DNA from 2 places in the Priestia sp. KCTC 13724 genome. Region 2 is predicted to be linked to the other one. Evidence: riboswitches for the same ligand, from Rfam matches in the RefSeq annotation. Region 2 holds a riboswitch; the other holds the start of a gene.

Region 1 (16,694 bases), on a different contig from region 2:
TTGCAGCGGTTGGGGATGGAACCCATGCCGTATTTGCTCCTGCTTGTAAGTGGCCTACTTTTTGTTTCAGCATTTCAGCCATTAAATCTGGCATTGCCCACATACCTTTTCCAATTTGCGCTTTTCCTTGGAATCCGCTTGCTAAGCCTGTTAGTACATTTGATTTTTCATATCCTGCTAGCCAAACGGAAGATTTCATATCATTTTTTCGAATCATGACGCCTGCTTCCATAGATGTATGCATTTCATCTCCGGTGCGGTCTAAGAACCCTGTGTTAATGAACGCAACGCGATTTTTAACTTTTTCAATGCACGCTTTTAAGTTCAGTGACGTTCTGCGCTCTTCGTCCATCACTCCAATCTTAAGAGTATAGCGTGGCAATCCGACTAAATCTTCTACGCGATCAAACAGCTTATTAGCAAATGCTACTTCTTCAGAGCCGTGCATTTTCGGTTTTACAATATACACAGAGCCTTTTTGAGAGTTTTGATACTTACCAGTTCCAAGCAGCGTATGCTTTGCAATTAAACTCGTAATTATGCTATCTAAAATACCTTCTTGAATTTCATCACCGTTGGCGTCTAAGATGGCGCTGTTGCTCATCAAATGACCTACGTTTCGTACAAACATCAAAGAGCGTCCGGAAAGCGTCACAGTATCTCCGTTTGCAGTTTTATACTGACGATCGTCATTTAGCGTACGGGTCATTGTTTTTGCACCTTTTTTAAACGTTGCCTTTAAATCACCTTTCATTAAGCCTAACCAGTTGCGATACACTTCTACTTTGTCTTCTGCATCTACTGCAGCTACCGAGTCTTCACAGTCCATAATAGTTGTGACAGCCGATTCAAGCAGCACATCTTTTACGCCTGCATCATCGCTTTTTCCAATCGCATCCTGGCGGTCAATTTGAATTTCAAAATGCAGTCCGTTATTTTTAAATAACAGGGCACTCGGGTTTGAACCATCACCTTGATAGCCAACCCATTTGCTCGGTTCTTTCAGCTCCGTTGTTGTCCCGTCCTGCAACAATGCTTCCACCTTATTTGTCACGACGTACTGCACAACGTCTTCGTGTTTGCCTTCTTTTAATGGAATCGTATGATTTAAAAAGGATTTTGCAAACGTAATGACCTTTTCACCCCGAATCGGATTATACTGACTTTGAACTCCAGCTCCATTTTCGGAGCTAATCGCATCCGTTCCGTAAAGCGCATCGTATAAGCTACCCCAGCGAGCATTCGCCGCGTTAATTGCGTAGCGGGCATTATTAACTGGTACAACAAGCTGTGGTCCAGCTTGAAGCGCAATTTCATCGTCTACGTTAGCTGTTGAAATTTGAAAGTCAGCTACGTCTGCTTCTAAATAGCCAATGCTCGTAAGAAATGCTTTGTATGCTTCAAAGTCAAAGGAATCACGATTTTCACGATACCATCGATTTAATTTGGCTTGCAGTTCATCACGTTTAGCAAGCAGTGCTTTATTTTCCGGTGTTAGCTCATGAATAAGTTGTTCGAATCCTGCCCAAAACGCCTCCTCTTGTAGTCCAGTCTCCGGAAGAGCTTCTTCATTAATAAATTTGTACAAAACAGGTGCTACTTGAAGTTTTCCAATTTGCTTATAAGCTACCATTTTACTTCCTCCTTTTAATGATTACGGACGTGCAACTGTTTGCTTATCCTTTAAATCACGCTTAACTTCAGCGCAGCGACTTGGACTTGGAAACAGTTTACCCGCATTTAGTAAATTTTCTGGGTTAAACACTTCACGAATGTTTGTTTGAGCCAAAATTTCTTCATCCTTAAAGACAAATTTCATTTCTTCTTTCTTTTCGATACCCACACCGTGTTCTCCTGTAATGGTTCCGCCAACATCTGCACAAACCTGTAAGCACTCACTGCCTGCTTTTAACGCTCTGTCTGTTTCTCCCAGCTTTGCCATATCGAATAGAATGAGCGGATGTAGATTACCGTCACCAGCATGAAAAATATTCGCAATTCTTAACTCATATCGCTTGCTAATTTCGTTGATCCGCTCCAGCACTTCTGGCAGTTTGCTTCTCGGAATGACGCCGTCTTGCACTAGATAATCCGGCGAGATGGCTCCCATTGCTCCAAAGCCCGTTTTCCGGTTTGCCCACCAGCTCGCTCGTTCTTGCTCATCTTTTGCAACTTTTACTTCTCTGACATGATGCCGTCGGCAAACGGCAAGAATTTCTTCAATTTGTTCCTCAATACCTGCTGAGATTCCATCAACTTCAATAAGCAACACCGCTTCAATATCTTTTGGATGTCCTACTGGAAAAGCAGCTGCTTCTACGCCTTCAATCGCAATTTTATCCATCATTTCAAGAGCCGCCGGAACAATACCTGCTGAAATGATGTCAGACACGGCTTGGCTTCCATCTGAAACATGGTCAAAATACGCTAGCACCGTCTGCTTGGCTTCAGGATTTTTCAAAATACGAACCGTAATTTTTGTTACGATTCCAAGCGTCCCTTCAGATCCTGTCAAAAGCCCAAGAAGGTCATAGCCTGGCGTATCCAGGATGCCTTCTCCACCAATAGTGATAATTTCACCATTCGGCAATACCACTTCAAGCGCTAAAATATGGTTTGTTGTGACTCCATACTTTAAACAATGAGCGCCGCCTGCGTTTTCCGCAACGTTGCCTCCGATTGTACAACAGTATTGACTTGATGGATCGGGAGCATAATAATAGCCCTTATCTGCAATTGAGTTTGTGAGCTTTAAATTAATGAAGCCGGGCTCAACAACTGCTTGCCGGTTTTCAAGATCCACGCTCACCAAGCGCTTCATTCGAACAAGGCTAATGATCACTTCATTGTTGAGAGGAATAGCTCCACCGCTTAGCCCTGTGCCAGCTCCTCTAGCTAAAAACGGAAGGTTATGCTTCGCACAGTAGCGCACAACTTTTGCTACTTCTTCAGCATCTTTTGGAAACACCACCGCTCGTGGCAGTTTGCGGTGAACGGTAAACCCGTCACAGTCATAAGCGAGCAAATCAGCTTCTTCATATAAGATCGACCCACTGCCTTCCATGAGAGCAGCTAGCGCTAGGATATGCGCATCATTTGAACGAATTTTTTTCTTCTTCATGAGCGATACCCCTTTTCTTCATCTTCTTTTTCATACGCCCACTGCAGCAGCTGAACCGTATGGACAACCTTTTGGCTGCGACCGTATTTTTTTACACCCATGGCCATTTGGAGCATGCAGCCAGGATTCCCCATTGAAATTAACTCTGCATCTTCCGGCACGCTTTCCATTTTGCTTTTTAAGATTTCACCTGCCATTTCTGGATTGGTCATATTATAAATCCCCGCGCTACCACAGCACCGATCAGCATTTGGCATATGCACCATTTCCACTCCCGGTATATTAAGAAGTAAATCGCGCGGCTCTTTTCTCACGCCTTGACCATGCGCAAGATGGCAAGCATCATGATAGGTAATCGTTGTGTGTAAAGACGCTTTCGGTTTTTCATAGCCCGTATCGTATAAGTATTTTGAAATATCTTGGACTTTTCTGGAAAATGCTTTGGCTCTGTCGTACCATTCCGTTTCCTCTTCTCGAAACAGCTCGGGATATTCTTGCAGCATACACCCGCATCCCGCTGCATTTACAACGATGGTTTCCTCATTTTCAAATGCTTCAATGTTTTGTTTTGCAAGCTTCCTTCCCGTGTCTCGGTCGCCGGCATGCACATGCAAAGCACCGCAGCACGTTTGTTTTTTTGGAATCGTCACGTTGTTTCCGTTGCGGGTTAATACTTGAATAGTAGCATCATTAATATCGCTGAACATCACGTCCATGACGCACCCAGTTAAAAAAGCCACGTTTGCTTTCGCTTCATTTTTTGCAGGAATCGTTGTTTGCTTCTTATATTTCTTTTGTACAGGCTTTTTAATATCTGGCATAACTGCTTCCATTTCAGCTAAATGCTTTGGCATCACGCTCATAAGTCCCGTTTTTCGCACAGCTTTTTGCAGCCCGCTTTTTTGATAAAACTTCAGCAGTGAACCGACGGATTCAAGACGTCGCTGGTATGGGAATAATCCTTTTAAAAAGAACTCGTTTACAGTTCCTTTCACACCGGTAAGCGGCATCGCTTGACGGATTTGACCGCGCGCTTCTTCAATCAATCCACCGACATCCACATCGGCTGGACAAGCTGTCGTACAGGCTCTGCAGTCTAAGCAATCAAAAACTGGCTCAATTAGCTGTTCGTTTACTTCAAGCTTCCCTTCAGCTACGGACTTAATGAGATGAACGCGCCCTCTTGGTGAATGCTGCTCTTGACCCGTTATTTCATAGGTTGGGCACGATTCCAAGCACATGCCACAGTGCACACAATCAGCCCATTTCATTGGGTCAGGCTTATCTTTCCATAAGTAGTTTGTTAGGCTACTTGCTGTACAGGCCGGCTCGTTTATAACCTCTCCACTCATAAATCAAATCCCTCCCACAAATCGCTTATGATTTAACATTTTGTTCGGGTCTATCCTTGATTTAATTCCTTCGTATAAAAAGAAGTGAGATGGCTTTTCTCCCCAGACGTTGAGCTGCTGACGAAATACAAGCGGTGCGTGCGTAACGACTACATATCCTTTTAGTTCATGAGCTTGCTTACGCATATCAACAATTGCTCCTAGAATGTCTTTAGAGCCCCCACTAATTTCGATTTGACAAAGACCGTGACCGATTCCCCCATGTGCCCGAATGCGGACATCATATCGATTCGTAAGCAAATATGCGCTTTCTACTACCTTGAGGGCATCGAGATTTTTCACTCCTACCTTTAAAACGGCTGTTAGAGAGTCCCCATCTATAAAAGAAGCTCCATTGACACCCATTCTGTAAAGCTGGTGCCAAAAGCGAATTCGCTCCTCTTCCGATTTGATGGAAACAACTGCTTGTGAGCTTCCCAGCCCTTGAATTGCTTTTTCTTGATAGCGAACAGAGCTCTCAACATCCTCCAGCGCAATGGCTAAACAGTAAGCTTCTTCTCCAACTAGCTCCCTACTCAAAGAAGGACTCATGAGTTGTAGGGATACGGGCTCTAGCATGGAATCCAGGATCTGAGTCGCTAAGGACCTGATATCAATTAAAGATGCCTCTGGAAACGCGATAACGACGAGTGATTGGCACTTTGGAAGCGGACGAAGCTTTAGCGTAATTTCAGACATAACAGCAAGCGTCCCCATTGAACCAATGAAGAGCTTATTCATATCGTAGCCGGCTACGTTTTTGACGACTTTTCCGCCAGAACGAATGATTTGTCCGTCAGCATACACAAGCGTCATGCCAATGACAACATCTCGACAAGATCCATATCCAAGGCGTTTAGGACCGCTGTCATTGGCTGCTACAATACCACCAATTGTTGCTGTTTCGGGCCAAGATGGATCTAACGAAAGCTGCTGACCGTATGTGGCTAAATGATCTTGTAACTCCTTAAACGATGTACCTGCTTTCACCGTAACCGTCATGTCGCCCGGTACATGCTCCACAATTCCCTTATAGCGAGAAAGAGATAGCAAGATATCAGCAGATTGAACTAAACCGCCGAACCCTCGCTTCGTACCTGCACCCATGATGGATACCGTATATCCATTTTGATTCGCATACGTTAAAACAGCTGCAATTTCGGCTTCAGAAGTCGGGTAAACCGTAACCTCCCCTCCATTTCCAAGCGGATGTGCTACTGCTGTTTCCTGCACTTGCTCAGTAGAAAAAAGCGCTTGAAGGTCAGAAAAAAGTCGTTCTGCAATCATCAAACTCCCCCATCGAAATTCAATTTTTATGAAGCATTAGCGCTGGATGCGCGTTAAGCTTGTTTGTAGAATATTTTCAACAAGTTCTAAATGATTCAGCATGTGTATGTAGGCATCTTTTGAATTTGATTGTTTAATGGATTCATAGATGTGATAGTGGTGTGACGCAATTTCTTTTAAAAAGGCTTCGTGTGGTTGAATGTACTGATAAAAATCAATCATTGCTTTTTGCATCTTCGTGGAAATAAACTGGATGAATTGAGTTAGCATTTTATTGCCTGCTGCATGGACAATCACTTGATGGAAGTGGTAATCGGCTTCCCAGTCATTTTCAAATGTTTTGGAAAGCTCTAGTTTTAATTTCTTTAAATCTTCTGGAGAGCGATTCTTGGCAGCCATTTCAGCAATGCCCGGCTCCAGCATTTTTCGGACTTGAAATAGTTCTCGAACATCCTCTTCGCTCGGTAAAAGCATGGTATATTGAAACATTCTTGATGAATCAAACTGACAAATAAACGTGCCTTCTCCCTGCTTTACATCCACAATTCCTTTACCTTTGAGTGCGGTAATGGCATCGCGTACAGATGAACGCCCCACGCCAAATAACGTGCACAGCTCTCTGACTGAAGGAAGCTTCTCTCCAGGCTTAAACTGACCCGAAGCAATCATGCCTTCAATTTGCTCTTCAATTGATTCTGAGATTTTCTTTCGAGCGATTCGTTCTACGTTCACAATAACACCACCTTTCAGTTATCACATATGTGATATGTTATCGCTTACATTTATTAAAGCACCTTCAGTTTTTGATTTCAATCTTTTTTTAAAAAAATTTACAAAAAATAAAATTAGCATATCGATTTGCAACATCAAAAACGGACACTGAAGGATATAAAATAATACAAACCTATAATCCCAACAATCATTAAACTACTTACCTTTATGTCCTCCACAACAGATTTGACTGACTAAAAATTTTCAAAGAGTATATAAACCATGTCAACAGACGAATATTTACTTTTTTTAAAACAGAACGGTTATCACATAACAAACCAAAGACGCGTCTTAATCTCTTTTTTTTGTGACCGCCAAGATGCCGAGCTGTCTGCTCAGCAAGTTATTGATCACTTGAAGAATACAAATAAAAGAATCAGCTTCGATACGGTTTATAAGAACTTATCTTTATTTGTAGAGTTAGGATTCTTAAACTGTAGAGAAGATGAAACAACAAAGACATTTTCATTGAATATAGTTGACTCTCCTGTTTACTACTGAGAGAAGTTACTACATTTACTCAATACAAAGAGCAAAAGGGTTCGCAACCATGAACACTTTTGCTCTTTTTCTTATTATTCTTGGCTTAATTCTATCGCTTGCTTAAGGTCATCAATTTTTTAGTTCACAAAAATGAATTGAATGATTTGCTACAATAAATCAGCTTAAACTGATATACCAAGTTTTATTTTTATTAGTAATCAACTAAACTTTTTATTGATAAAAATAGATATAAACCACAACTTTTCTCTAACTCTTTCTTCTAAACAATAGATTTTAACAAAAAGGAGCGTCAATCACTTGGTCGATTTACCAAAAAACAGATTTCTCTCTGGTACGATCAGTACGGTGAAGCAGTCTTTAAGTTTATCTTTATGATGATTAAAGACTACCAGCAAGCAGAAGATTTAACCGAAGAAACCTTTGTAAAAGCATACGTTCATATCGATGCTTTTCAAGAAACAGCGGACATTCTAAACTGGTCAGAAAGCAAAGTGAAGTCTACTTTATTTCGGACACTGCACGGCTTAGAACGACAGCTTCTGAAGGGAGATTATGAATATGACAGCAAACCAAGACAAACGCAATAAACATATTTTCAAAGAGTTAGATGCAAGCTTTTCGCTGAGCGAATCAACGAGGAAAAGAATGAAGCAAAATATTATGGTGGAAATTGACCAAAGAGCTACAAGAATTCATTCACCTGTCCGAAAGAAACCGTTTCAAAAGAAGCTGCTTTATACAAGCTTAGCCACATGTCTACTAGCAACTTTGTTTATTCGTTCAACCTTTGTCTCACCTGCCATGGCTCAGGTAGCTTCTAAAATCCCTTACCTTGGAAAGCTTTTTGAACCTGAACCAATTACAGATATAACCTTTGATACCTTAGAGAAACAAAACTATAAAGTAAGCAGTGTAGGAACTGTTTATCCAGACGGCAAAATCATGGATGACATACAACGAACATTGAAAGCTAAAGGATACCATTTAGTAACGATTGGAATTACTACTCATGTTGATAAAGATAATCACGATAGCTATTCTATTGACCTGGAAATAGCGGATACAGAAACAAGAACACACGCTATAAAAAAAGAAGCGCAACAAATTTTAAAGAAATATGATCAAGCAAACACGGACATTACATTTACAAAAGTAAACGGACCAAAACGCGAACAAGACGGACGCTGGGGAACAATCGTTACCACAATAGGGGATGGTTTACTAAGCAAAAAGAAATATGAAGTCGTTGGAATTGGTTATTCAGTTAACCCATCTCCGCACCTAAACATTACAATATCTCGTCAAGAAGAACCGCAGCTATTTGCAAAAGAACTAGAAAAAGTTGTAGAGGAATTTTTAGAATCAGATAAGATGAAGAAACAACTTCAAGGTGATTCATATGAAGTTATTATTCAAAATGAAGCTGGGGAAAGGTTAAACTAGTTTCATAGAGGCTGGGACATAAGTAATTCAGCCAATGATAAACCTGAACGATTGAGAATTTCTCACTTTTAATCGTTCAGGTTTTTTGTTGATTGTGAAAACAATGTTGGAAACAGGGTGGAATGGAGCGTAGGACACTCGACTCCTGCGGGAAAGAGAGGGAAAACTGAGATCCCGCAGCGCAGCGAGGAAGCTCAGGTTCCTCCCCGCGGAAAGCGAGTGGCCGTAGCGCAATGGAACGCACGTATTCAGACAAACCAAAAAGATTGGAACAGCTATTGTTCGTCTCTTAGAAGCAATCATTTTGTTATGTCCCAAACTCTTGTGTCTACTCTTTTACAGGTTAATACAGTTCGTTCCCCTTGATATAGATGGGCGCCTAAAATTTCTAGTGAGACAATAATTCTTTTTCCATCCACTAAAATAGTTTGTTCAAAAGCTCTTAAACTTATAAAATTAAAAGTAATAGTTATCTCAAATAGATACTAGGTTGTAAAAACAAAAAGAAGTCAATCTATATTCAGATTGACCATTTAAAAGAGTAATTACATCACCCTTTTTTATTTTCTATCTCTTCTGATACTTTATGAATGCTTTTTATATTTAGAATCCATAGGATACTTACTCCTACGTAATATATGCCTATTATTGATAGATTATCTGATAAATTAACCCAAATAGGTTTTGATAAGCCAAAATGCCCCCAAATAACAGCTATAAGGAAAAAGGTTAAAGGAGTGACCAGGTGGACCATCCCATATAAAACTTTGCTAAATTTCATAATTTATTCCCCCTTAACTTTTAACAATTTCTTTCTTACTATCCATGTTTATAGGTGCACACTCCTCCATAATAAATTAAAGTGCCTGCTAAACCAACAGCATTTGAGCCTACGGCAAACTTCACTAGTAATTTAGCCGCTTCCTTATAAGCTTTCTTTTCAAGATATGCCCATAACCCACCTTCAAGTGCAGCTGTGACCATCGCTACTCCGAAATGGTCTTTTATAGCTCCTATCATACATGATTTCCAAGCTTCGTTTGATGCCGTTACCATTAAATTCCCATTTCTAGATTTTGTGTTTTCAACTGGCTGAAGACCAACCGTTAACATCTCAATTTCATCACGGACTTCCTTTCCAAATTCATCTTCAATCTTTTCAAAGTCAAATGTTCTTAGTCCATTTTCTACGACCAAAGCTTCTTCCATCAAGAACTCAAGTTGAGCTGCTAATTCCTCCACTAGTTCTTCTTCCGCAGGAAATCCTTCAGATCCTTTTGCTTGCAAAGGAAAGCAGAAAGCAACAAAAAGTGCAAGTATCAATGTTGGGACACAAGTTAATCTTATTGCTTTGTTATTTATCATTCTCCCTAACTCCTTTTTGGTATTTTATTACACAAATTTAATATTAAAGCACATTTGAACCTGCTTCATTATGAAAATATAAAAAAGGAGAATCGATTCAAATTAATACAAGATAATAGATTGATTAGGTAATAAAAGTATTAGTTAAAAAATACCAAAAACTCTTCACATTAGCATTTAAAGGGCTTTCATATAATAAATAACTTTTTTCAAATATTCATGTAGTACAGATCTAAGCTTTCCCACCAAAATCAAAACCACAAGAAAAAACCGAGAAGCATTTACATCTTCTCGGCCTACTTTTACTGTAAGAGCTTCCTATATATAATACATGAGAGAATCGTCTTGCTCACTCTGCTTGTTCATATTTTGTGCATGTAACGACTGCGTAGATTGGACCTTATTAACGCGCTTCTGACGATTGGAAAACAGTAAACAAACGGAAAGAACGGAAGCTACTAAGCCTACAATTAAGGCACTCACCTGACATTCCTCCTTTATAGAATATATATATTCTATTTTACCACTAATGTACGTAAATGAAGCCTTTTTCTCCAAAATTTCCATCTACTTTTACAGAGTTGTTGCTTGCTTCATTTCTTCCTTCGTCTCTTTATTCCCTTTCCTACTCGATACGTAGCTATTTAGCGCCATACCAGCAATAACAAGTACAATTCCAATGCACGAAACGTATGTAGGTAGCGGCATGCCAAGCAGAATCGTTTCGCCAAGTAGCGCAAACAATACTTCAAGCGACTGAGTAGCTTCGACTGCTCCGAGCTTTTTCATATCACCTTTGACCATATTGGTTGCTGCAAAGAATAAGACCGTCGCAATAACGCCTGAAAACAAAGCAACCCAGCCCGATTGAATGACCTGTGAGGTGCTAGGTGGCCCAGCGGTAATCAAACCGTAAATCGCTAAGATGATCCAAAACGGTAAACTTGCAATTGTCATTCCGAGCACGCGCTGGTAAGCATCTAAGCGGTTGGATACAACCACCATCATCTTACGATTGCCAAGCGGATAAGCAAAAGAAGCAACTAAAATTGGCAATGTACAAAGCAGTACGCTCACAAGCGATAGTGTTGTTGCGTGTTCAATTTGCATAATGGCGACGCCAAGTAAAATAATGAGGGCCATCGCTAAGCTTTTAAAAGGTATTTTTCCTTTTACTTGAATAGGTCCCTTACTCGTTTGAATCGTTTCATAAAATAAAGGAGCTAGAAGCGAACCTGAGATAATCGTAATTTGCCACGTTCCCGCAATTAACCAGCTCGGACCGTAAGCACTCGCATAGCAAAGCGGCGCGTAGAATAACCCAAAGCCAATCGTGCTCCACATAACCCACTGCATTGGCGCTTTTTTCATTTCCGCAAACGTAGCGGAAAGTTTTTTCCTAGCGATGACGATGATCAACAATAGTGGAACCATAAAGAAAAAGCGTAAGGAAGCACTCCAAATCCAGCTTCCACCTTCAACTTCCATCATACGATTTAAAACAAATGTAAACGCAAAGAAAAACGCCGAGCACACGCCTAATATAATTGGCTTCAATTCCCTAACCCCCGTATGTAACACATAATAATGTAAATAAATTGTAAAACCAATATATCAAATGCTGGAAGTTTGTTCAATTCTGTACTTAGTCACCTTTTAAGTTAGGCTTATATGTATATATTACCATTTATAAACAAAAAAAGTCCGCATTGTAAAGTCTAGGGCTTTTTTAATAAATGCTAGTTCTTCTACCTTATGATCATCATTTGCAAGCAAGCTCTTCTCTCCTTCTCAAGTATAGTATAAAACATGACTTTTACTATGTATTAACGTACTTAACAACTTCTCTCTAATTCTGTCATATCTTGTGTCTTTTTTCTATAAATTAAAACCATTTAAATATGAAAAAGAGTTTGGGACATAACAAAATGATTGCTTCTAAAAGACGAACACTAGCTGTTCCCATCTCTTTAGTTTGTCTCAACACGTTCGTTCCATTGCGCTACGGCCACTCGCTTTCCGCGGGGAGGAACCTGAGCTTCCTCGCTGCGCTGCGGGATCTCCGTTTTCCCTCTCTTTCCCGCAGGAGTCGAGTGTCCTCCGCTCCATTCCACCCTGTTTCCAACATTGTTTTCACAATCAACCAAAAAACCTGAACGATTAAAAGTGAGGAACTCTCAATCGTTCAGGTATAGTAAGGGCTGAACTACTTATGTCTCAGTCTCTTTGTAGTATTAATCGATTAACTTTGTGAAGTTTACGCGTTTATGAATTGCCAGCATCACTGGAATTCCAACAAGCATCACTAAAAATTCACCAATCGCAGTTGTTAACCATGTTAGTAAAAATGGAAAACCTAGTGCTAAATGAAGCTCAAACGCGATGATAAACATCGTAAACGTAAAGATCAGTGTATTGGTAACCATACGAGCAACCGTGCCCTTGGCAAACTTCATCGCAAAGATCATCAGTAATAAGGAAATTAAAGATTGTCCTACGCCAAATACCAAATCATACGCCACCATTGGTGAGAAGAATAAATTGGCTAAAAATACGCCTAGCACAATTCCATACAAATACTTCTTATTAAAAATAATCAAATGATTAAACATTTCCGCAATACGGAACTGAATATTTGTAAAGCCAAACGGCTGAATAAACATCGTTACCGCAATATACATTGCCGCAATAATACCGTTGACTGCAAGTGTTCTTACATTCATGCTGCATACTCTCCTTAGTTTTTTTACGTGGGATGGTTCCGAACCACGTCTTACGCAAATACTAAAGAATCATACAGCAGTAAATTATATTAGTCAAGTATCTCAACCCTCTTTCGGTTACTGATCGAAATTCAATCTAAAAAATCCGCTTTTATGCAAAGCGGATTTTCTGTTACTTTGATAATGTTTCTTCTTTAACGATTTGTGGAATTTTCACTTCTTGAATACGCCCTTTTTCCATTTGCTTTTTATTGATAAACCAATATACGCTTCCTACAAATAAAGCGCCGCCTACAATATTCCCAAGCGTAACCGGGATCAAATTATGTAGCAGTCCAGCTAATGATATCGTTTCAGGGTGCGGATGAAGTAAAGCCAAACCAAGGAACGTCATGTTTGCAACGCTGTGTTCATAGCCAGATGCAACAAAGGCAAACAGCATCCAAAAAACTAACATAATTTTGGCCGCATCGCTTTTGGTTCTCAAAGCCGTCCAAATGGCTAAGCAGACGAGCCAATTACATAAAATCCCTCGAAAAAAAAGTTCGCTCATTGGCAGGTTCATTTTCTTTGCTGCGGTTGTCAGTAATAAATGTGTATCGCCTACTCCTTTAAACAAACCAGTTCCAACGATTAAGAGACACAATACGAACGCTCCCAATCCGTTTCCAACAAAGCACCACAGCCAATTTTTCAACGTATCTTTCCACGTAGTAGCACCTGATAATGTACTGATTGTATAAAACATATGATTGCCTGTAAACAACTCGGCTCCGGCAAACATAACAAGTAGTAACGCAATGGCAAACGATAAGCCCATAACTAGTGAGACTATTGGTAATGATGCTTCGGCTAACGGAGCACCAACTGAAAGAGCTAATACTACACCAATTCCGACATAAGCACCTGCAAGCATAGACAACAGTAAATAGCTCGGCAATTGTTTATTCACTTGATTTGTTTTTTGACGAGCTATGTCCGTCATAGACTCGATTGACGCTTTAAACACGCTTATCCCTCCCCTATTTCGTTAAAATTCTCTGATAAATTATATAATAAAAATATTACGCGTACACTTCTTGAAGTTTGGACTTTGAGAACCAGGAGAGAGTCGCTGATTGTTTTACCACTTCTCCGACCACAATCAGCGCTGGATTACTGACTTGTTCACTAGTGGCTATTTCTACAATCGTTCGCAGCGTACCAATTAAAACCCTTTGGTTAATAGAAGTACCTTCCTCAATCACCGCCACTGGTGTCTCTATGGACTTACCACCAGCTAAAAGCTGTTCACAAATATACGGTAAGTTTTTAACTCCCATATAAATAGCAAGCGTATCAACGCCTTGAGCTAGATGATGCCACCTAATATTTTCCGGAGTTCCAGTTAAACCGTGTCCGGTCACGATTGCAAATGAACGGCTTAACTCTCGATGGGTGACAGGGATTCCAGCATAAGCAGGAGCAGCAATCCCCGCTGTAATACCGGGGATGATTTCAAACTCAATGTGATGCTTAGCTAATACTTCAGCTTCTTCGCCTCCTCGCCCAAAAATGAAAGGATCTCCACCTTTTAGCCGTACAACTATCTTTCCTTGCTGGGCGTAATGTAATAATAAATCTTGAATGACTTTTTGAGGAACACAGTGATAACCAGGCGTCTTTCCGCAATACACAAGTTCTGCTCCCTCTTTTGCATAGTGTAAAAGATCAGGATTTACCAGCCGATCGTATAAAATAACATCTGCTATTTCTAAACACTTTCCTGCTTTAATTGTTAACAACTCTGGGTCGCCCGGTCCCGCTCCAACAAGATAGACTTTTCCTTGTCTCATTCTCCGCTTCACTCCTTCGGTATAACTATGATGGCATGTTTAATAGATGATTTACAACAGCTTATTAATCTTCTAACCACAGATATACAAGCTCTTCTTCAACAGATGTTCGGTATGACTTTACTAAGCCAGTATCAGGTTCATGAACACGCCCGTTGTCCAAACAAATTTTCCAATCATGCATAGGGCAAAATACCGAATCACCGCTCACTATTCCTTCACTTAATACGCCACCTTTATGAGGACATCGGTTATCAACGGCCTGAATTTTACCGCTTGATAGCTTAAAGACAGCAATTTCTTTTTGATTCACTTTCACGGTTTTACCTAGGCTTTCTGGAAAATCATGAATTGACCCAAGCAACACTTTTGTTATGTTTTTGTTTACCATCTTTTTCTCCTCCATTTGTTTTGTTATGATGTTACAACTGTCTCAAACAATTCTTTTTTTGCTTGCTTGTTCTCAACGATTTCCTTCCATGGATCTCGATACGTAGATAAGGCTTCATCTATACGAAGGTTTAGTTTCTTTCTTTCCTCTACATTATCAAGAATAGCCTGAACGTTTTTAATACCGATTCGTTCAATCCAAGCTGAAGTACGCTCTAGATAATTTGCCGTTTCACGGTAATATTGTAGATAAGCTCCTGTAATTTCCATTAACTCTTCGTCTGTTTTCACCTTATATAGCAAATCGCCTCCTCGTAAATGAGTGCCTCCATTACCACCAACATAAATTTCCCAACCACCGTCTATTCCAATAAAGCCAATATCTTTAAAGCCTGATTCAGCACAGCTTCTTGGACAGGCCGATACAGCCATCTTTACTTTATGAGGAGTCCATAATCCTTCAAATTTCTTTTCCAGCGCAATCCCTACTCCCATCGAATCCTGCGTACCAAAGCGGCAAAATTGTTCTCCAACACACGTCTTCACCGTTCGAAGTGATTTGCCATAAGCATAACCAGAAGGCATATCTAGCTCTTCCCACACTAAAGGTAAATCTTCTTTCTTTACACCGAATAAGTCTAAACGCTGTCCTCCCGTTACTTTTACAAGCGGGATGTTGTATTTATCAACCACGTCAGCAATGCGTCGTAAATCATCTGCGTTCGTGACACCCCCGTACATTCGAGGAACAACAGAATACGTACCATCCTTTTGGATATTAGCATGCATACGTTCATTTACAAATCTAGATTCTCGTTCATCTACATAGCCAGTTGGATTCACCATACCTAAGTAGTAATTCAATGCAGGACGACACTTAGAACAACCTTCTTCGTTACTCCATCCAAGCACATTCATCACTTCACGCGTATGAGATAAGCCTTTTGCTCGAATTTCCTCTACCACCTCATCTCGAGAAAGAGATGTACATCCACATATCGCTTCCTTTTGAGCTGCTCCATCAAACTCACTTCCAAGCGTGTGCTGAAGCAATTCAGCAACAAGCGGCTTACACCCTCCGCACGAACGTGAAGCACTCGTACAGGCTTTAAGCTCATCAACTGATGTACAGCCTTGATTTTGAATAGCTTCTACAATCGTTCCTTTCGATACGCCATTACATCCACAAACAATATCATCCGCACTCATACTTGCTACCAGACTTCCGCTTCCTTGCCCGCTTATTGGTTGTAGAATTGAAATCTTCTCCACTTCCGATACGTCCTGTTGCTTTTGAATCATGGAAAACAAGCGGTTTCCATCACGGCTGTCACCAAATAAAACGGCCCCTACAATTTGATTTCCTTTTAAAACAATTTTTTTGTAAATACCATCTTGCTCATCGAATACCTTGATCGATTTCTTTTGTTCATCTTCTATAAAATCACCGGCTGAAAAAACATCTACGCCCGATACCTTTAACTGAGTGGATAGAACAGACCCTTGATAAGGACGTACATCTCCTCCACAGATCGTTTTAGCTAGTACTTTTCCTTGCTCGTAAAGAGGAGCTACCAACCCATAAACCATACCTTTATGCTCTGCGCATTCGCCTACGGCATAAATGTTGGCACTACTCGTTTCCATATAATCATTTACCACAATTCCACGGTTGATATGAAGACCCGCTTTTTGAGCAAGTTCAGTATTCGGTCGAATGCCTGCTGCCATTACTACAAAATCTGTTTCCAATAGGTTTCCGTCTGAGAACTTTAACCCTTCTACGCGCTCATGACCCGTGATTTCTTGGGTTTGTTTCTCAAGCAAGAAACTCATCCCTTGCTGTTCTAACTCTTTTTGAAGC
Region 2 (16,694 bases):
AGTGACAAACGAAAACAGTTTATACAAATGCTCTTTTGGATATTCTGATAGTTCTGATTGACATTGATCTGTTTCGATAATCACAGTTTGGTAAGCATTTTGGAGAACTGGGTACTTGTTTTCTAACCAAATAATTGAATCTTCTTTTTCAATAATGCCTGTTAAGGAGTCCACATCACAGAATGGACAAGGATTTTGACGATTTACAATGGTTTCTGGTTTTTGTGAACCAATTGCTGAATTAAAAAATAAATGAGATGGTTTCATAAGCTTCACCTTTTTAATCTAATTATATCTATTGTAGTAGAACAACTAGAAGAAATCTACTGTTTAGCTTGCTTCGTTGACTTTTTAACCAGATTTTAGTATTATCTTGATATCGAGATAAATTAAAAAAGGAACTGATAAAAATGGATTCAACAGTAAATCGAGAAGAATTAGATCAATCTTTAAAATTATTCATTGTTCTATCAAGAGCGAATCGTTCCGTTATGGAGCATGTTCATAAGTTTATTCAACAACACGGTATGAACCCAACTGAATTCGCTGTATTAGAGCTTTTATATCATAAAGGAAAACAGCCTCTTCAGCAAATTGGTGGCAAAATTTTATTAGCAAGCGGTAGCATCACGTATGTTATTGACAAGCTAGAGAAAAAGAGCTTTTTAGAGCGTGTAGCTTGTCCAAATGATCGTCGTGTCACGTATGCGCAAATTACAGAAGCAGGAAAAGAAATGATTGAAAGCATGTTTCCTGATCATGAGAAGCGCATTCATAGTATTTTATCTGTTCTTACAAGTGAAGAGCAAGAAGTAGCCATTTCGCTACTAAAGAAAATTGGACACTATGCAGATGAGTATACGCCGTCTGAATAAAGCAAAAAAGCATCGGTTTGATGCTTTTTTTGTGTGAGAAAATAGCGATTGCGGATTGTTTAAAGGAGATTATGTAATCATCACCAAGTACATAAATGAGCCTATAAAAAGAGAGGGGAAAAAGACGTGACATTTCATCAATATACATATGAAAGACCGGATTTAAATCAGCTGAAAAAAGAGTTTAAACAAAGCATTGGCATTTTAAAAGAAGCTAAAACCATTGAAAAACAGTACGAAGCGATTGAAGAATTAAACGAGTTGCGAACAGATTATAGTACGATGAGCAACTTATGTTATATTCGCCATTCCATTGATACAAACGATGAGTTTTATCAAAACGAACAGGATTATTTTGATGAAATCAACCCTCTGTATGAAGAGCTTATGCATCAATACTACGAAGCGCTTGTTTCATCAAGCTTTCGCGAAAAGCTAGAGGCTGCATTAGGAACGCAGCTATTTGCATTAGCTGAAAACCAATTAAAAACGTTCCATCCGTCTCTCATTGAAGATTTACAACAAGAAAACAGACTTTCTTCTCAGTATACGAAGCTTATAGCCTCCGCTAAAATTATGTTTGACGGTGAAGAACGCACTCTTGCTCAGCTGGAGCCTTTCATGCAGTCACCAAACAGAGAAACTAGAAAAAGTGCTGCGACTTCACGCTTTCAATTTTTTAAAGACCATGAAGATGAATTTGATCGGATTTATGATGAGTTAGTTCAAGTACGAACAAAAATGGCAAAAAAGCTGGGGTATAAAAATTTTGTAGAGCTTGGGTATGCACGTATGACTCGTACAGACTATAACGCAGAGATGGTTCAAGCATTTCGCGCGCAAGTCTTAACAGAAATTGTTCCATTAGCAGAAGAACTTAAAAAGAGACAGGCAGATCGTATTGGAGTTGACGAATTACTCTATTATGATGAGTCGTTTGAATTTCAAACAGGCAACGCAACCCCAAAAGGAGATGCAAGCTGGATTATTGAGAAAGGTAAAAAGATGTATAGTGAGCTTTCAGCAGAAACAGATGAATTCTTTGCTTTTATGATGGATAATAATCTTATGGACTTAGTTGCAAAGAAAGGCAAAGCGGGTGGAGGCTACTGTACGTTTTTAGAACGTTATAAAGCACCGTTTATTTTTTCGAATTTTAACGGGACCTCAGGTGATATTGATGTATTAACTCACGAAGCAGGACATGCTTTTCAAGTATATCAAAGCCGAAATATTGGGGTAATGGAATATTATTGGCCAACTTATGAATCAGCTGAAATTCATTCTATGAGCATGGAGTATTTTACGTGGCCGTGGATGGAAAGTTTTTTTAAAGAAGACGCACAAAAGTATAAGTTTACTCATTTAAGCTCAGGCCTTCTTTTTCTACCTTATGGTGTAGCAGTTGATGAGTTTCAGCATGTTGTCTATGAAAACCCAACGCTCACGCCAAAAGAGCGAAAAAATGAATGGAGAAAGCTAGAACATAAATACATGCCTTCTAAAAACTATGATGGGGAAGCTTACCTTGAAAACGGCGGATTTTGGCAAAAGCAATCCCATATTTATAACGATCCATTTTATTATATTGATTACACGCTGGCGCAAATTTGTGCATTTCAATTTTGGAAAAAAGATAATGAAAATCATGAAGAGGCATGGAGAGACTATTTGCACTTATGTAAGCTGGGTGGAAGTAAGTCGTTTACTTCGCTTGTGAAAGAAGCCAATTTGCTTTCTCCTTTTGAAGACGGTTGCGTAAAGTCAGTTGTTGGTGAGATTAAGGCTTATTTAAATAGTATAGATGATCAATCATTGTAAGGAAAAGCGAGCTGAAGTGGCTCGCTTTTTGTTACTTTGTAAAGGAAATGAATGAGAAATATAAAGAAATGAGCATAGTGTAAAGAGTTTGTTAGAAGACTGTAAAAACGCTCTTTTTTCCTTTTTTTTGAACTATAATCATCTCAAGAGCCATGTTGATGCACGTACATAGTGGCTCAATTGATTTGAAAGGGGACAGGTACGATGAGTAAAAGTTTCTTAGTCAAATTATTTGGAGCATTTGCAGCAATTACGCTTATGACAGCATGTAGTGCAGAAGAGGGAGAAGACACGACAGATCAAGAACAAACGGAAGATGCGGAAGAAACAACTGGAGAACCGGCAGAAACACCAGTTGAGGAAGAAGCCGTAGAAGAAGATACAGAAGAGCAAGATCAAGACGCAACAGAAGAGGCAGAGGAACCAGCTGAAGAGGAAACAGACGAATCAACAGATGACCAAGAAGATAATCAATAAAACAAATAGAAAAAAAGCGACTCCCAAGGGAATCGCTTTTTCCTTTTTCATTATTTCAGTTTAGAAGTGACGCGGATTTCTTGCTGTTCATTGACATCAATGAATACCTCGTTGACTTCTTCATCCGTTAGTAAAAGGTCAGTAATTTGGTCTTCAACATGCTCCTGTATAGCGCGACGCAGTGGGCGAGCACCAAATGCCGGGTGGTAGCCAAGAGATGCTAGTGTTTCTTTCGCTTTATCTGTAACTTGTAGGGCGATGTTTTGTTCTTTAAGCGTTTCTTTTAATTCTTGAAGCATAAGCTCAACAATCTTAACCAGATGTTCTTGTTCAAGGTGATTAAATTCAATAATGGCATCGAAACGATTTAAGAATTCAGGCTTAAAGTAAGCAGATAGTGAATCTAAAACAGATGCATGTCTAAGAGCTGCATTTTCAGATTCAAAGCCCACCGTAATTTTCTTTTCTCCCACACCTGCGTTACTTGTCATGATGATTACAGTATCTTTAAAGCTTACTGTACGACCTTGACTATCGGTTAAGCGTCCGTCCTCTAAGATTTGTAGGAACATATGCTGAACGTCAGGGTGCGCTTTTTCAATCTCATCTAATAAGATGATTGAATAAGGGTTACGACGTACTTTTTCAGTTAGTTGGCCAGCCTCATCATGACCTACGTATCCTGGAGGTGCGCCAATTAGTTTAGACACCGCGTGTTTCTCCATATACTCACTCATATCAAGACGAATCATCGCATCTTTTGTGCCAAACATTTCCTCTGCTAGAGTTTTTGTAAGCTCTGTCTTACCAACTCCTGTTGGACCAACAAATAAGAAAGATCCAATTGGACGATGCTTAGCTTTTAACCCAGCACGAGAGCGACGAATTGCTTTTGCAACTTTTTCTACAGCTTCGCTTTGACCAATGACTTTGTCGGAAAGGTTTGCTGACAGGTTCTTCATTTTGTGAGCTTCATTTTCTTGAAGTTTCCCAACTGGAATACCCGTTTTCTTTTCAATGATTGCTTGAATATGCTCAACGGTAACTTCAGCTTTATCTTGTTCTTGGTTTAGCTGCTTTTCAAGTTTTGCTTCTTCATCGCGAAGTTTGGCAGCCGCTTCGTACTTTTCTTCTTTTAAAGCTGTTTCTTTTTCCACAGCAATTTCTTTTAGTCGTTTATCGATATCGTCTTTGTTTGAGATACCTGCTTTTAAGTTCATTTTTGAGCCAGCTTCGTCTAATAAGTCAATGGCCTTATCAGGTAAGAAGCGGTCTTGGATGTAGCGATGTGATAAATTTACACAAGCTTTAATTGCATCTTCTGTGAAGTTGACGTTGTGATACGCTTCGTATTTGTTTTGGATGCCTTTTAAAATTTGAACGGCTTCGTCAACAGATGGTTCATGAACCATCACAGGCTGGAAACGACGTTCAAGAGCCGCATCTTTTTCAATAGCGCGGTATTCTTTCAGCGTTGTGGCACCTACGACTTGAAGTTCACCTCGCGCCAACGCTGGTTTTAGGATGTTACTTGCATCCATTGAACCTTCAGCAGAACCCGCTCCAACAAGCAAGTGGATTTCATCAATGAATACAATAACGTTTTTACGTTGTTGTAGTTCGGCGATTAGCTGCTTCATGCGCTCTTCAAACTGACCGCGAATACCCGTGTTTGCTACAAGAGCAGCGACGTCTAGTAAGTATACGTCTTTGTTCATGAGCTTTGAAGGAACGTCGCCTTCTGCAATTTTTAATGCTAAGCCTTCGACAACAGCGGTTTTACCTACACCAGGTTCACCGATTAAAACAGGGTTGTTCTTGTTACGGCGGTTTAAAATTTCAATGACGCGTTCAATTTCTTCGTCACGTCCAATAACAGGATCAATTAGTCCAGCTTTTGCAATTTGTGTTAGGTTGCGACCAAATTCATCTAAGAATCCACCCCCGTTACCTCTTTGCTGAGGAGTAGGCTGCTGAGCTGATTGATTCATGGCTTGTTCATTTGCTAATTGATTGAATAAATCATCGATGTTCATGAAGTGCCCACCTCCAAATCCAGACGGCATTTTACTTTGTTTCATTAATGATTGATAACATGTATGGCATAAACGATATTGTGATTTTTGTTGATTAGCTTGTACGTTTAAATAAATTGTTGCTTCACGTTGTTGACAGTTTTGACACATCATTTAAAAGACCTCCTTAGAATGATTAAATGAATGTAATCATTGATCAATTAGTCAATTTGACTTTGACTATATTTGACCTTTGTGAGTTCATTATACTTTGACCTTTTTTGACTTTCAAGTGTTTTGCTTACATTTTTGTTTTGGAAGTTATTTCTTATTTTAAGTAGAATATTTTGTGGTTTGTTTATTACCTTTTATATGAGATGTAGTAAGAATGCACGCAACGAGTTGTGATTTCCACTCCGGATTGTTCGCTTTCCACGGGGCTCGCGTTGAACTTCCTCGTCACTTCGTTCCTGCGGGATTTCAAACTGTCTCGCTGATTCCGTAGGAGTCCCACATCCTCCGTTCCAATCACAGGCTTCTGGAATAGAAGGAACAAGTCCTGCTTCGCTGTCTTTTTGTTTTGAAGGAAGGAGCATACGCAACGAGTTGTGATTTCCACTCCGGATTGTTCGCTTTCCACGGGGCTCGCGTTGAACTTCCTCGTCACTCCGTTCCTGCGGGATTTCAAGCTGCCTCGCTGATCCCGTAGGAGTCTCACATCCTCCGTTCCAATCACCTTTTCCTTTAATAATTATAAATAAGAAGTATAGGTAATGTACCCGGTTAGAATTGGGCAAAACATAGAAAAGAGAGTGGAATTTATTGACGATGTTGTTTTTTGGCGAGAAGCGATTGACAGTAGTAGGAATAACCCATATACTTCAACTATGTTTAGTGCATAAAAGCATAAAAGCGTTTAAGTGAAAAAGAGATTGAGGGGAACAAGTTAATGAAAAAAGAGATAACATTTGGACAGTCAATTGGGATTGTCGCTGTTTTATTAGGACTTATTTTTGCATCATTATTTTTATTAGGTTTAGCACCACATGTTCCATTGCTTATTAGCATTGTAGCGCTTTGTACCATTGGAGCACTTATGGGTGGTAAGTGGAAAACTTTTGAACATGGCATTGTAGAAGGGATTAAAGTAGGGGTTAAGCCAATTTTAATTCTTATGCTTGTTGGTGTATTAATTGCTGCCTGGATGGTGGGCGGAACGATTCCAACTATTTTATCGTATGGATTCAATTGGATTTCACCGCGATATTTCTTAATTAGCGCACTTTTAATCACAATTTTAGTATCGAGCTTTACGGGAAGTACATTTACAACGATTAGCACGGTTGGAGTAGCTTTATTTGGAATTGGAACGGCTATTGGGGTGAATCCAGGCCTAGCTGCAGGAATCATTGTGTCAGGAGCAGTGTTTGGTGATAAGATGTCTCCTTTATCCGACACAACTAACTTTGCTTCAGGGATTGTTGGCGTTTCTCTAAGTGATCACATTCGCCATATGTTGTGGACCACGTTACCAAGTATTATTGTAACGGCTGTAATTGCATTGGTCATTGGCATAAGCACACATCGAACAGGTGTAAACTATGGAGATATTGAAGCTGTACAAAGTGCATTAGGTGATACGTTTAACCTTAATCTTCTAACACTTTTGTCACCGCTTGTTGTGTTAATTCTATCGATTAAACGATTTGATGTACTCCCTACGTTGGTAATTGGAATTATCATCGCCGTAATAACAGGGGTATTATTACAGCCAACTGTTACATTAGGAAGCATGCTTGGGGCTCTTCAAAGCGGTGGTCAAATTGATTCAGGAAATGAAATTGTAAATGCTATTGTCACAAAAGGCGGACTGGACTCCATGATGTTTTCAGTGTCCCTTGTCATTATTGCGCTAGCTCTTGGTGGGTTGATGCGTGAACTTGGTGTTGTTCAAGCTTTAATTGAAGGATTAGCTAAGCAAGTGCGAAGAAGTGGCGATGTAGTGTTTTCAACAGTTCTTTCATCTATTGGTGTTAACGTTATAACAGGCGAGCAGTATTTATCTATTTTATTACCTGGGCAAACATTCAAGCCTCTTTACGTGAAGTGGAACTTGCAGGAGAAAAACTTATCTCGTACGTTAGAAGATGGAGGAACAGTTATTAACCCATTAATTCCGTGGGGAGTAAGTGGAGCTTTCATTTCACAAACACTTGGTGTTCCGGTTGTCGATTATTTACCTTTTGCATTTTTCTGTCTGCTATGTCCAATATTTGCTGTAATTTTGGGCTACACAGGACTTGGTATTGCTAAACAAAAATAACTTATGATCTAAAAAGCTTTGAATTCTTAATTACTTATTAAGAATTCAAAGCTTTTTATTGTACCAATCATGTTTAATATTTGCTGTTAGAGGTAATGTGAGTAGAAGCTCTAATCTTTCTCTTCCAAAAAAGAGAAAGTAGTAATACAATAAACCATAACGTTTAGTTGAAGAGCTATTTGTGAAGGATTCCACAAAAATCCTTTTTAGCAAATATTTAAAAAGGGTAGAGCAAAAAGAAACGGCTCATCATAAAAAGAGATAAAAGTTAGTAATTGAGGAGAGGATTCTGTTTGAAAAAGTGGGGGTTCATTGTACTACTTACCATCGTTGTACTTGGCGTAACCGCTGTTTTTTATCGAGCGGAAAGCGACGATGTTAATAAAGAGAAAGTGCATTTATTTTCACCTTATGCTAGGAGTGTTGATATATATCAAATCACATATCCAAGCGATGGGTTGCAGGTTAAAGGTTTTTTATTACAGCCAAAAGACATTGTGGATAAAAAATATCCACTGCTAGTTTATAATCGTGGCGGGAACCGTGAGCACGGTATGATTCGAGATAAAACGCTGCGCTACTTATCATCATGGGCGGATAAAGGCTATGTTGTGGTTACAACCCAATATCGTGGTAATGGTGGAAGCGAAGGAGTAGAAACATACGGTGGGGACGATATTCATGATGTCCTTAACCTCATTAAATGGGGAGAACAGTTGCCTTATGTAAACCCTGAACAAAAAGTAGCGTTTGGATATTCTCGCGGTGGAATGATGACGTATTTAACCATGAAAAATGGCATATCCTTTGATGCGGTGGTTGTTCAATCCGGAATTACGGATATGTTTCAGTTCTACGACCAACGGGGTTCTGAAATGAAGCAAGTGCTAAGAGATATTGTTGGAGATCCTAAGGTGTATCCTGAACGATATAAAAGTCGATCGGTTGTGTATTGGAGCGATAAGGTAAATTCGCCGCTTCTTATTTTACAAGGAGATCACGATAAAAAGGTACATCATACGCAAGCAGAAAAGCTAGTTGCGCAGCTTGAAGAACAAAACAAAGAGTATAAATATGTCTTATACAAAGGCGGAGATCACCCACTAAGCAACTATTATAATCAGTATAATGCTGAGATTGACAAGTGGTTTCAACGGCATTTGGTTGAATAAAAGTGGCAAGCATATTCGTCCGTTTTTCGCACATCCTAGAAAGGAACACTATAGAAAAGGATGATGAACGATGACACAATCAAAAAGACAGCAAGAGCGTCAATGGAATGTGCGTAAACAGTCGCAAAATCCACCTCATGGCAAAGTAAAGTCATTTGAAGAATTAGCAGAAGAAATTACGCCAAAAAATAAAAATAAATAATAAAAACCCCTCTAATCGAGGGGCTTTTTGTTTGTTTAGATTAAGGGTTAGTAGACCACATACCAGCTGATTTAATAAAGATACGAGGGTGTAGCTTCAGCTGTGCTACCATGATTTCCGCTAAATCTTCAGGTTGCATTACCTTTTCAGGATTACCGTCTGTTAGGTTTTCCTTATAAGCAAGCTCTGTAGCAACTGTACTTGGTGTTAAAGCAGTTACGCGAATATTGTGTTTGCGTACTTCAAGAGCAAGCGATTCTGTCAGACCTAATAAACCAAATTTTGAAGCACTGTATGCACTTGTTACAGGAGCTCCTTTTTGTCCAGCAGTAGAGGAGATATTAATGATATCTCCACTGTTTTTCTCAATCATTTGTGGTAAAACAGCTCTTGTAACGTAATAGACACCCATTAAGTTAATATCAATGATCTGCTTCCATTCTTCGGGAGATAGTTCTAAAAAGCCTCCGAATTTTCCGATGCCGGCATTGTTGATTAAAATGTCTGCTTTACCTAGTTGGTTATATAAGTAATCAACGGCTTTATTTACTTCTTCCATTGAAGATACGTCTGCTGTAGCATAAGCAACTTTTACACCCAATGCTTCGACTTCTTGTGCAACGGCTTGTAAATCAGCTTCTGTACGTGCTAGTAAGCCAAGGTTGACACCTTCTTTTGCTAAATCAAGCGCTGTTGCTCGGCCAATACCTTTACCAGCACCAGTAATGATGGCTACTTTTCCTTGTAATGATTGTCCCATCTTTCGTCACTCCTTCTTAATTAAACTATCGTTATTGCTAAAATCAGTTTGCAAATCATGCTAAATGAGTAGCTGAATAAATTAGCAATCCATCTAATCCTACAAAATGTAGAGAACCATTGTCAAAGCTCTTGCTCTATAAGGCGGTTAAAAATACCAAGATAACTGAATAAATTTCCTGCATAGACAGAAACTATAAGGACTTGAAGAGGAACGCTGTGCCGTTTGGAAAATGGAGGATGACGTATGCGAATAAAAAAACTATCAGAATTAAAAAATCGATCTAAAAAGCCTAAAGAAAATGAATCACAACCAATAGCTGAATCTTCATCTTCCGATACTGAACTGTTAAAAAGCGTAAAAGATAACTTGAATGCGGTGAAAGCAGAGCTTGGAGATAGTGCTGATGTGGTTTGCCGCGAGTTTGCCATTTCAGTTCAAGAGAAATTTCGATTAGGGCTTATCTATATTGATGGATTGACGAGTGAGGATAGCGTACAAGAGTTTACCATGGAATCAATCATGCATAATCATACGAAACAGCTCGTTCATGATGATGGTGCTGTGAACATGTTTGAGTTCATTAAAAATTACAGCTTAGCAATTGGGGAAATTAAAGAGGTGACTCTTTTAGATGACGTGATTTTACATGTTTTATCAGGTGATACGGCTCTATTTATAGAAGGTTATCAAACGTGTATCATTGCTAGTACAAGAGGGTGGGGAGAAAGAGCGATTTCAGAACCACAGGCTCAAACAGTAGTGCGTGGACCAAGAGATAGCTTTACTGAAACGCTGCGCACCAATACGGCACTGGTAAGAAGACGGATTAAATCTCCTAATTTACGAATGGAGTCTCAGAAAATCGGTAAAGTAACGCAAACAGACGTAGCGATTATGTATGTAAAAGGAATAGCTGATAAGCAAGTGGTGAAAGAAGTAAAGTCCCGGCTTTCTAAAATTGATATTGACGGCATATTAGAGAGCGGATACATTGAAGAGCTTATTCAGGATGAAGATTATACTCCTTTTCCAACAATTTATAACACAGAGAGACCTGACTCAGTATCAGCAGGTCTTTTAGAAGGTCGAGTAGCAATCTTTGTAGACGGAACGCCGTTTGTGCTATTAGTCCCGGCTGTGTTTATTCAATTCTTTCAAGCTGCTGAAGATTATTATCAGCGTGCAGATATTAGTACACTCATTCGTATTATTCGATACGTCGCATTTTTCTTAGCTTTATTAACGCCGTCAACTTATGTTGCGCTTACCACTTTTCATCAAGAAATGCTGCCGTTTAATTTGCTTGTTAGTATTGCAGCTCAGCGTGAAGGTGTCCCTTTTCCAGCCGTAATTGAAGCATTGATTATGGAAGTGGTCTTTGAAGTTTTGCGTGAGGCAGGAATTCGATTGCCAAGAGCCATAGGTTCTGCTATTTCGATTGTAGGAGCGCTCGTATTAGGGGAGGCTGCGGTACAGGCGGGGGTGGTCTCACCAGCGATGGTCATTGTTGTATCCATAACTGCCATCAGTAACTTTGTATCGCCGGCTTACGATATGGCGATTGCTGTAAGGATGCTTCGCTTTGTCTTGGTGTTTTTAGCAGCAACATTTGGATTGTTTGGAATTATTTTAGGACTTATTTTAATGATTCTACATCTGTGCAGTTTACGTTCATTTGGTATTCCATATATGACACCAATGGCTCCATTTGTAAGTAGTGACCAAAAAGATGCGCTCATTCGTCGTTCGTTAAAGAAAATGAATACGAGACCGAAGCTTATTAGCGAACAAAACGTTGTACGTGAACGGTCAAATGATGAGAATTAGCTTTTATAAAGGTGGAATAAGCATGAAACGAATCGTACTTGTATTATGCATATGTCTACTCCCACTATCAGGCTGTTGGAGTAGTCGAGAGCTAAATGAATTGGCCATCACCGTAGCGGTAGGTATTGACGAAGTAAAAGATGGAATTGAGTTAACGGTTCAAATTATTAACCCGGGCGATATTCAAGCCCAAACGCCGACGAATGGTCCCTCGGTTACTACGTACTCGATTAAAGCAGATTCTGTCATGGAAGCTCTTCGGAAAATGACAATTAAATCACCTAGAGAAATATACTTATCTCATTTACGGATGCTTGTTCTTAGTGAAGGAATTGCAAAAAGCGGAATTGCTGAAGTGTTAGATTTTTTCGCGCGAGATCATGAGGTGCGAACCGATTATTTTGTTGTGGTAGCAAAAAATTCACGCGCTTCATCCGTTTTAAATGTCTTGACAACCATTGAAAAAATTCCAGCCAATTATATGTTTGCTGCATTGGATACGTCACAAAAAGTTTGGGCGCCTACGCGAGGTGTAAAGCTGAATGAGCTTATTAGTAACTTAACGAGTCAAGGCAAACATCCTGTGTTAACCGCTGTTCTTGTAAAAGGTAACCACAAAAAAGGCGGAGATATGGCAAATATCCAGCGAGTTAATCAAAAAAACATTCTAAAATTTAAAGGTCTTGGCATTTTTAAAGGAGATGAACTTGTTGGGTGGTTTAATGAAAGTGAAAGTAAAGGATATAACTATGTTACCGGAAATGTAAAAAGTACGGTCGTTGTTATTCCGTGTGAAAAAAAAGAAAAATCCCATGACATTATTGGAGTTGAGATGCTGCGAACAAGTACGGATATTAAAAGCCGTATGAAAGGTGGAAAGCCTGTTATTGATGTGAACTTAAAGGGAGAAGCAAACATCGCTGACGTAGAGTGCCAGGTTAACTTGCAGGACCCTGCTATGATTACTGAACTAGAGAAAAAAGCGGAACATGATGTGCAAGATAAAATGCGAAGAGCAATTAAGAGAGCACAAAACGAATATCAAAGTGATGTCTTTGGGTTTGGAGAAGTTTTTTACCGCCAAAACGTAAAGGACTGGAACAAGATGAAAAATCGCTGGGATGAAATCTTTGCGACAGATCTAGAAGTGAACTTAAAAGTAGATGTGCAAATCCGTCGACTTGGAACGTTGAATAACCCATACATGAAAGAGATGCAGGATTAGTGCAACATGGAAAACTTACTGCTGTTTTTAGGGGTATTCAGCTTTTTAGCATATAAGGCAATCCGCCCTCTTTATCAACAAAAACAGATAAAAGAAATCGTAATATACAGCAGCTTTTCTACTATAAGAGTGGTAATGTGGATAGCGGTTATTTTTCGAATAACCATTCCAACTCCGCTGTATGCCCTTGAGTTTTGGATGCAGTCCATCATTGATATCTTTTCTTCATTTTATTCGGTGTAGGTGTTCAATATGAGCCAAAAAGAAGTGATAAGTGGGAAACAGTTCTTTACATTAACCCATGTATTCTCCATTGGAAGTGCAATCTTAGTTGTATCTACTTTATTATTAGCTGTGGCAAAGAACATCGCTTGGATTTGTGCAATAATTGGAACAGGAAGTGGGTTAGTATTTGCGAGGCTTTTATTATGGTTAATCCAAAAATACCCTCAATCGACGCTAATTGATATAGCAAAGAAGTCTTGTGGCAAGTATGACCGAAAATCGGTAACTACCTAGTGAGGAAAGGAGAGGAAAGGAATGCATTCACGCTTAGTAATAAGCAATTTTCAACTATTCTCAATGATGCTGCTGTTCTTATTTGGAAGTGCGACCGTTGTGAGTATTGGACAGGAAGCACGTCAATCCGCATGGATTGCCGTTTTAGTAGGGATGTTAATGTACCTGCCTTTCTTTGCTCTTTTTACACTTTTATATAAAAGGCATCCAGAAGAAACGTTTCCAACAATATTAAAAATTGCTTTTGGAAAGCTAGTTGGCAAAATTATTTGCATGCTGTACGTGCTATATTTTATTTACATTGGTGCGCGTGTTCTAAGAGACTTTTGTGACCTGTTATTGTTAACATCAATGAGGGATACGCCTCTAGTTATTGTGGGCGGGGTTATGACGCTAGTTATTGCGTATGCATGCTTTTTAGAAGTTGAGCCAATCGCAAGAGCGAGTGTGTTATTGTTAGTTGTTTTTGTTGGCTTCATTGTATTAGTTTTTTTCTTACTGTTCTTTTCTGATGTTATGAACCCAGATCATATGCACCCCATTTTAGCTGAAGGAATCGGTTCAATTTTTAGAGCGGTGTTTCCGCTTATTTTGACGTTTCCATTTGGAGAAATGGTTGTTTTCTTAATGTTTAACCAGTTTATAAAAGGAGAAAAGTCTCTTAGAAAGATGGGAACGCGTGCCGTGGTGATAGGAGGCGTTATGCTTAGTATGTTAAGTTTAATTAACTTAACTACACTCGGACAGCACTTGGTAGAATCATCGACAATCCCCCTACTTGTAACCGTACAGCAAGTGAATATTGGAGATATTATTCAGCGGATGGATATGCTAGCCATTAGTGTTCTTATTATTGGCGGTTTTGCTAAAGTAACGATTTTCGCATATGCAGCTATTTTAGGGATAAAAGATATTTATCAAACCAGGAGTCACAAGCTATCACTCCTTTTGGTTACGGTATCCATTCTGACTACGACTATTTTTATGTCGGATAATTTTGTTAAACATTTAGAGATAGGTTTGAAAATTGTACCAGTTTGGATTCACATTCCCATGCAGTTTGTCATTCCAATCGTAACGCTGGTGATGATTCAATTGAAAAGTAGGAAGAAAAGTAGAAGTACATAGTAATTTTAAATGGAGTATGATATAGTTAAAAGCGAAAATTGAAAGAAGAAATGCCGTGCTCTATGTGCGGGAGAGGTTCGTAAACTCCCTCTATAAAAAACTAAGATCATCAGTGAGATGACAAATGGCGCCGATTTTAGGGGCTTTTTTCCTGTTTCTTTTTTAATATAAGAAAGGGATTCTTAGTTAAGGGAGATTGCAAACGAAGCAATCTCTTTTTTTATATGATCTAAACAACGGAATGTTTTCTTCTTTGACTTTATAAAGGAAAAGGAGACAAAAAAATGAAAAACGAAAAAGCAATTGTTGTATTTAGCGGTGGACAAGATAGTACGACTTGTTTATTTTGGGCGCTAAAAAATTTTAAAGAAGTGGAAACTGTTACGTTCGGCTACGGTCAGCGTCATAGTAAAGAGATTGAGGTTGCAGAAGCCATTGCAAAAGATCTTGGTGTGAAGCACACAATTTTAGATATGTCGTTGTTAAGCCAACTAGCGCCTAACGCACTAACAAGAGATGATATTGACATTAGCCAAGAGGAAGGGGAGCTACCGACAACGTTTGTGGACGGACGCAACCTTCTCTTTTTATCATTTGCGGCTGTATTAGCTAAAAATAGCGGTGCACGTCATTTAGTAACAGGTGTATGCGAAACAGATTTTTCAGGGTATCCAGACTGCAGAGATGTGTTTGTTAAATCGCTAAACGTAACGCTGAATTTATCAATGGATTTTGAATTTGTTATTCACACACCGTTAATGTGGATTGATAAAGCAGAGACATGGGGACTAGCGGATGAACTAGGTGCGCTTGACTATGTACGTGAACATACATTAACTTGCTATAACGGTATTATTGCAGACGGGTGCGGAGAGTGTCCTGCATGTAAACTTCGCAAGAGAGGTCTAGAACAATATCTTGACACGAAACAAGGAGGGGAACAGTAATGCTTCAGCAAATTTACCCACAGGTAGCACATCCTTATTCGTACGAATTAAATAAAGACATGAATTTTGCCGCTGCGCATTTTGTTCCTCATGAGTCAGCAGGAAAATGTCAGCAGGTTCATGGCCATACGTATTTTGTTAATTTAACTATTGCAGGTGATGAATTAGATTCATCAGGCTTTCTAGTTAACTTTGCTACGTTGAAAAAGATTGTGTCTGGTCAGTTCGACCATACGCTTTTAAATGATCATAAGCATTTATTTAATGAAGAGGATGCGAATGATTTCCCAACATCTGAAGTGATTGCTCGGAAAATTTATGAACTTGTACAAGCTCACTTAGATGAACTTGAAAATAAGCCAGCATGCGTGCAAGTGTTTGTTCGTGAAACTCCTACAAGCTATGTTGTATATCGTCCAAAGAAGGTGAAGCGAGATGAATAATAAGGTTCCTGTTCTGGAAATATTTGGTCCAACAATTCAAGGAGAAGGAATGGTTGTGGGCCGAAAAACAATGTTTGTGCGCACAGCTGGCTGTGATTACTCATGCAGTTGGTGTGATTCGGCATTTACTTGGGATGGGTCAGCGAAAAGTGACATCCGTCAACTGACGGACGAAGAGGTCTGGCATGAATTGCAAACCTTAGGAGGAGACCGCTTTGACCATGTAACTATTTCAGGCGGGAATCCAGCGCTGTTGAAATCTTTAGATAAACTGATTGATCGCTTGCATGATCATCAAAAGCAAGTCGCGCTTGAAACTCAGGGAAGTCGCTTTCAAGAGTGGTTTTATAAAATTGATGATTTAACTCTTTCACCCAAGCCACCAAGCTCGGGAATGAAGACAAATTACGAAGTGTTGGATGATATTGTTGAACGCTTGCAAAACAATGGACGTAGTCAACATATTAGCATTAAAGTGGTTGTGTTTGATGAAACGGATTTCGATTATGCAAAACACATTCATCAGCGCTATCCATCAGTGCCATTCTTTGTTCAAGTAGGAAATGATGATTTGACAACAACGGATGACGAGGCGTTAACTTGTAAATTATTAGGGAAGTATGAGTGGCTAATTGATCTTGTTGTAGCTACAACAGATATGAATAATGTACGCGTGTTGCCGCAGGTTCATGCACTTGTATGGGGAAATAAAAGAGGCGTGTAAGCGTTCTTTAAAAAATTTACAAATAAAATACAAAAACAAATATGTACAAAATGAAAAAACGCTGTTAGAATGACAATCGTAGAAAGAGAGGAAACACACATGAGTGGTCGTAAAGAAGAGGAATTAGAAGGTGTAACGCTTTTAGGTAATCAAGGAACAAAGTACTTGTTTGAGTATTCACCAGAAATTTTAGAGGTGTTTGATAACAAGCATCCAAATCGAGATTATTTCGT

The links. A riboswitch is a leader RNA that binds a small molecule or an ion and turns the genes downstream of it on or off. The one in region 2 is predicted to bind preQ1.
Region 1: linked by a shared signal. The riboswitch ahead of AC1UFB_RS13705 (QueT transporter family protein) and the one ahead of queC (7-cyano-7-deazaguanine synthase QueC) in region 2 are both predicted to bind preQ1.

The regions. Positions count from the first base shown of each region.
Region 1 is NZ_JBXDLD010000093.1:3,983-20,676, reverse strand. Features, by position in the region: gene AC1UFB_RS13775 (malate synthase G) at 1-1,633, opposite strand, end outside; gene AC1UFB_RS13770 (FAD-linked oxidase C-terminal domain-containing protein) at 1,655-3,121, opposite strand; gene AC1UFB_RS13765 ((Fe-S)-binding protein) at 3,118-4,473, opposite strand; gene AC1UFB_RS13760 (FAD-binding oxidoreductase) at 4,477-5,799, opposite strand; gene AC1UFB_RS13755 (FadR/GntR family transcriptional regulator) at 5,836-6,531, opposite strand; gene AC1UFB_RS13750 (Fur family transcriptional regulator) at 6,793-7,071, shown strand; gene AC1UFB_RS13745 (RNA polymerase sigma factor) at 7,341-7,661, shown strand; gene AC1UFB_RS13740 (DUF4030 domain-containing protein) at 7,633-8,517, shown strand; gene AC1UFB_RS13735 (hypothetical protein) at 8,635-8,883, shown strand; gene AC1UFB_RS13730 (hypothetical protein) at 9,068-9,298, opposite strand; gene AC1UFB_RS13725 (hypothetical protein) at 9,337-9,882, opposite strand; gene AC1UFB_RS13720 (hypothetical protein) at 10,201-10,365, opposite strand; gene AC1UFB_RS13715 (DMT family transporter) at 10,456-11,439, opposite strand; gene AC1UFB_RS13710 (hypothetical protein) at 11,853-11,996, opposite strand; gene AC1UFB_RS13705 (QueT transporter family protein) at 12,117-12,605, opposite strand; PreQ1 riboswitch class I at 12,614-12,658, opposite strand; gene AC1UFB_RS13700 (formate/nitrite transporter family protein) at 12,778-13,614, opposite strand; gene cobA (uroporphyrinogen-III C-methyltransferase) at 13,670-14,440, opposite strand; gene nirD (nitrite reductase small subunit NirD) at 14,505-14,831, opposite strand; gene nirB (nitrite reductase large subunit NirB) at 14,855-16,694, opposite strand, start outside.
Region 2 is NZ_JBXDLD010000036.1:23,513-40,206, reverse strand. Features, by position in the region: gene AC1UFB_RS05945 (DUF4931 domain-containing protein) at 1-267, opposite strand, end outside; gene AC1UFB_RS05940 (MarR family winged helix-turn-helix transcriptional regulator) at 411-875, shown strand; gene AC1UFB_RS05935 (M3 family oligoendopeptidase) at 1,002-2,696, shown strand; gene AC1UFB_RS05930 (hypothetical protein) at 2,901-3,173, shown strand; gene AC1UFB_RS05925 (ATP-dependent Clp protease ATP-binding subunit) at 3,224-5,362, opposite strand; gene AC1UFB_RS05920 (hypothetical protein) at 5,557-5,790, opposite strand; gene nhaC (Na+/H+ antiporter NhaC) at 6,138-7,511, shown strand; gene AC1UFB_RS05910 (alpha/beta hydrolase family protein) at 7,805-8,683, shown strand; gene AC1UFB_RS05905 (DUF6254 family protein) at 8,754-8,885, shown strand; gene AC1UFB_RS05900 (3-ketoacyl-ACP reductase) at 8,926-9,645, opposite strand; gene AC1UFB_RS05895 (spore germination protein) at 9,892-11,475, shown strand; gene AC1UFB_RS05890 (Ger(x)C family spore germination protein) at 11,498-12,700, shown strand; gene AC1UFB_RS05885 (hypothetical protein) at 12,707-12,943, shown strand; gene AC1UFB_RS05880 (GerAB/ArcD/ProY family transporter) at 12,953-13,219, shown strand; gene AC1UFB_RS05875 (GerAB/ArcD/ProY family transporter) at 13,241-14,347, shown strand; PreQ1 riboswitch class I at 14,414-14,457, shown strand; gene queC (7-cyano-7-deazaguanine synthase QueC) at 14,632-15,294, shown strand; gene queD (6-carboxytetrahydropterin synthase QueD) at 15,294-15,737, shown strand; gene queE (7-carboxy-7-deazaguanine synthase QueE) at 15,730-16,461, shown strand; gene queF (preQ(1) synthase) at 16,561-16,694, shown strand, end outside.